Regions from separate parts of the Janthinobacterium sp. LS2A genome, predicted to be linked through region 2. Evidence: predicted binding sites of a transcription regulator. Region 2 holds the regulator's gene; the other holds the start of a gene.
The links. The regulator FliA, encoded in region 2, starts transcription of late flagellar genes. The targets are predictions, from matches to a motif close to CTAAAGTTTNNNNNNNNNNNGCCGNTA.
Positions count from the first base shown of each region.

Region 1: a site for FliA is predicted at 1,044-1,070, ahead of V3C40_RS11385 (flagellar protein FliT). Genes of this name have one in related genera too.

Region 1 is NZ_JAZHPB010000003.1:254,226-256,620, reverse strand. It holds gene V3C40_RS11390 (type IV pilus assembly protein FimV) at 1-286, shown strand, start outside; gene V3C40_RS11385 (flagellar protein FliT) at 704-955, opposite strand; gene V3C40_RS11380 (M13 family metallopeptidase) at 1,245-2,395, shown strand, end outside.
Region 2 is NZ_JAZHPB010000007.1:323,958-326,352, forward strand. It holds gene motD (flagellar motor protein MotD) at 1-176, opposite strand, end outside; gene V3C40_RS21025 (flagellar motor protein) at 182-928, opposite strand; gene V3C40_RS21030 (RNA polymerase sigma factor FliA) at 910-1,641, opposite strand; gene V3C40_RS21035 (MinD/ParA family ATP-binding protein) at 1,687-2,395, opposite strand, start outside.

The DNA of each region.
Region 1 (2,395 bases), on a different contig from region 2:
CCATGCCAAGCCCAAGCCCCTGCATGCGGCGCCCGCCGCTGACAAGGAAAAGAAAGCGGGCGGCAACGGCCTGTTGTGGCTCGGTATCGGCACCTTGTTCTTTCTGTTGTTGACGGCCGTCATCGTGTATGTCGTGCGCAAGCGCAGGCAGGCGCCTGGTGCGCCGTCGAAATACTGGGTCTTGCTGCGCAAGCCGTTTAGCCGCAAGAAGAAGGATGTGCCCGTGCTGACGGAAGCCGTGGAAGAAGGGGCGGCCGAGCCGGAACCGGAGCCGTTCTCGCGTTAAAGACATGGCAAGGCGGCGCCGAAAATTGATATAAAAAAAGATATTGAAAAAATAAATGGAAACGCCGGCCAATCGCGTTGCCTATTTCTTAAAGATGGTGATATGATTAATTCAGTGGACTTGCTCTACGACAAAACAGTCCCAGCCTGGCGCAGTCACCAACGATAGTGTGGCGCGGCAAACAGGTGTAGCGTTGCATAAACGCCTGGGTCTGGAAGCGGTTCGCGATGCCGACGATGTGCTCGCGAACGCCGGATGCAACCGGCAGCGAGGCGACGCCAGGAGATATCTGGGGCTCGCCTTCCAAATTCCCCCTCCTTGTTTTCCGGGCGCCGCAGATGGCGCGCTCGCTGGCATGGCGGCAGACGTAAAAAAAAGCACCCGCGGGTGCTTTTGTCGTTTCTGGCGCGGCAAGCTTTACATGCGTGCGCGCGAACCCTGCATGGCGTTCGGCAGTTGCGTCATCCATGGTTCCGTGATGGCGCGGATTTCGCGGTCGTTGGCCAGGATTTGCTTGAGCAAGTCGATCTTGCGCAGGCGCGAGGCGCCGGCCAGAGCGGGCACCTTGCCTGTCATGGTCGCGCTGGCGGCGCTGGCACACTGGTTTTCCAGGGTATCCAAGCCATCCCAGTCGCTCGAACGTGCGGCCACGACCATTTTATTGGTCATTCCTGCAATATTTTCATACATCGAAAGAACGTCGTTGGAGGTCATGAGCACACCCGTAACTAGTGAATGGATTACCGCTTGTCCAGATTAACGGCAGGTCCAAGCGGAACTTGAGGGTATTTTTGAAAAAAAAGTGAAAATAATTTAGATGATTGCTTGGCTGCTGCCGACATCGCCCGCCAAGCCGCATGTCTGCTGGCGTCGCGGTGGCAGGGGAGTGTGTTGCGGCGCCTCAAAACGCGTTATGATTTTGCACACTACTGTCGTTACTTTGCCTGAAAGGATCACCATGCGCGTTGCCACTGCTGTCGCTTCCTCTTTCCCCGGTCTCTGGCGCAAGCGCTCCATGGCGCTGGCCCTGTCCGGCATCGCGCTGGCCGGGGGCGCCGTACACGCGCATGGACAGGAGGCGGCCGCCAGTCCCGCCGCCGCGATGGCGGCGCCCACGGCGGTCTTGCCCGGCGACGACTTCTACGATTATGTGAATGGCGACTGGCTGCGCAACACGGAGATTCCCGCCGACCGCAGCAGCTGGGGCTCGTTCGCCATCCTCGCCAACGCCACCAACGAGCGCATCATCGGCCTCGTCGAAGGCTTGGCGGCGGCGCCACAGACCGATGCCTCCGCGCGCCAGGTCAGTGATTTTTACCGTTCCTGGATCGACGAAGCGGCTATCGAAGCGAAGGGCTGGGCGCCGATCAAGCCGCTGCTGAAGAGGATCGATGGCATACGCGACCAGGCGGGACTGGCCCGCGCGCTGGGCGAAAGCCTGCGCGCCGATGTCGACCCGCTCAATTCCACCAATTTTTATACGGAAAACCTGTTCGGCCTGTGGGTGGCGCAAGATTTGAACGACACCACGCGCAATGTGGCCTATCTGCTGCAGGGCGGACTGGGCTTGCCCGACCGCGCCTTTTACCTGAGCGACAGCGCCCGCATGCAGGGCTTGCGCGCAGGCTACCAGGCGCATATCGCCGCCATGCTCAAGCAGGCCGGCTACAGCGATGCGCCGGCCCGGGCCGCGCGCGTATTTGCGCTGGAGCAGCAAATTGCCGCCAGTCACGCCAGCCGCGAGGATTCGGCCGATGTCGCCAAGGGCAATAATGCGTGGCGCGCCGCCGACTTCGCCAGCAAGGCGCCCGGCCTGGACTGGAAAGCCTTCTTCCAGGCGGCCGGCCTGGGCAAGCAGACGGATTTCATCGTCTGGCATCCGACGGCCATGACGGGCAGCGCGGCCCTGGTGGGTAGCGTGCCGCTGGCCACATGGAAGGATTTTCTGGCCTTCCACGCGATCAACCATTTCAGCACGACCTTGCCGAAGGCGGCCGCCGACCAGCGCTTTGCTTTCTATGGCAGCGCCCTGAGCGGCACGCCGCAGCAGTCGCTGCGCAGCAAGCGCGCGCTGGCCGCGACGAATGCGGCCTTGAGCGACGCCGTCGG
Region 2 (2,395 bases):
CTGAAGGCCTGGCCGATGGCGTTCTGGAAGACGCGGTACTTGCCTTCGTTGACTTGAGAAATGGCGTACATCACGACAAAGAAGGCGAACAGCAGGGTGATGAAGTCGGCGTACGAGATCAGCCAGCGGTCCTGGTTGTCCGGTTCCTCGTCATACTTCCTGCGCGCGCGCCGCATCATGGTCAGTGCTCGTGCAGCAGGCTGGACACGCGCTCTTCGATGATGCGCGTGTGGTCGCCCGTGGCGATGTCGTACAGCACGGCGGCTGTGATTTCGTACTGCAGCACGCGGCGCGAGACGATGGCCTTGAGTTTATTCGCCACCGGCAGGAACAGCAGGTTGGCCAGGCCCACGCCGTAGATGGTGGAGACGAAGGCCACGGCGATGCCGCTGCCTAATTTACTTGGATCGGTGAGGTTTTCCATCACGTGGATCAGGCCCAGCACGGCGCCCAGAATACCGATGGTGGGCGAATAGCCGGCCGCCGATTCCCACACCTTGACGGCCTGGCGTTCGGCCATTTCGTAGGCCGAGATTTCCACGTCGAGCAGCTGGCGCAGCTTGTCGGGCGCGATGCCGTCCACGATCATCCGCAAGCCCTTGGCATTGAAGCGGTCGGCCGTGTTTTCCATCAGGCGCTCGAGCGCCAGCGGGCCGTCGCGGCGCGCCGTCAAGCTCCATTGCCCGATGTCGCGCGCCAGCGCGGCGCGCGTGTCGGCTGGCGGCAGGAAGACCCAGCGCAGCATTTCCAGACCGCGCACGAAAGTGCGCAGCCGCGTTTGCAGCAGCACGGCGCCGAAAGTGCCGATGACCACGATGGCAAAGGCGGCCGGCTGCAGCAGGGAGGCCATCTTGCCGCCCTCCAGTGCCTGGCCGACCAGGAGGCCAGCCAGCGCCAGCGCCAGCCCGATTACGCTGGACCAGTCCACGCCTGCTCCCTCAAGGTTGCGCGCAGGCGCGCGACGGCCTGGGTATGCAGCTGCGAGACGCGCGATTCGGATACGCCCATCACCGCGCCGATCTCCTTCAGGTTCAGCTCTTCTTCGTAATACAGGCCCATGAGTATTTTCTCGCGTGGTGGCAGCGCGTCGATGGCATCGATCACGGATTGCCGGAAATCGGTATCGAGCAGGGAACGCAAGGGGTCGCTGTCCTCGTCCACGCAATGGCGGTCGAGGAAGCTGTCATTGCCGTCCGGGTCATGAAAGTCTTCGTAGTACACGAGCTGGTGGCCGCCGCCGTCGCCCAGCATTTCCTGGTAGTCGGCCAGCGACATCTTGAGCAGTTTCGCCACTTCCGACTCTGTCGGTGGATGGCCGAGGCGCTGCTGCAAGGTGCTCATCGCCTCTTCGATCTTGCGCATGTTCTGGCGCATGCTGCGCGGCAGCCAGTCGCTGGTGCGCAATTCGTCGAGCATGGCGCCGCGGATGCGCAGCACGGCATACGTCTCGAACTGCGCGCCATGCGTCTCTTCATAGCGGCTGATGGCATCGAGCAGGCCGATCATGCCGGCCTGGATCAGGTCATCGACCTCGACCGAAGGCGGCAATTTCGCCTTCATATGGTGCGCCAGACGCTTCACCAGCGGAATGTGCTCCGTCAGCAAATAGTCCTTGTTCGATTTCCCTTTGACCGTGTACATAGGCTGCTTATTGTTTTCTCATCTTATCTGGTGCTACGGTTGGCTTCAGGCGCTGAACTGGTGCGGGCTCCCCGTCTGGTACAAGGTGCCGCCGAGCACGGGCGCCGCCGAACGGGCCAGCCGCTCGGCCAGTCCGCGAAACGCCACCGAGGCGCCGGCCAGCGGAAACGCATCGACCACGCTGCGGCCCAGGCGCGCCGCGCGGTGCAGATACTCATCGGCAGGCACCGAACCCATCGACGTCAGCTTCACGGCCAGGTAACGGCTCGCCGCCTGTGCCATATTATCGTATACCACTTTTGCTTCGGATTCGGAAGCGCCGGTGACGAGAATGCCGAACGGACGGCGTCCCAGTTCCTGGCTCAGGCGCTTGATCAGGCAGTACGCCGCCTTGATCGAGGTGGCGCTGGTCGACACTTGCACGACGATATCGGACGACGCCATCAAGGGCACGGGGAAACAGGCGCCCTCGTCTGCCACGACGCCGTCGACCAGCACGATGCCGCTCCGGCGCGCCAGCACGTCGAAAGTCTTGCCCAGGCGGCGCAATTCCTCCTCGCCCGCATAGTCCATGCTGTCCATCAGGTGGTTGCGCGCGCCCAGGCTGGCCACGCCAAAACCTTGCGGCACCTGGTGGATGACCTGGTTCAAGCCGCACTGCTGGCGCGCCACGTCGCGCAGGCTGGCGCCGTGCGCCAGTCCCAGGCGCGCGGCCACGCCATCGCTGCCGCCGCTGGCGTCAAGCAGCAGCACG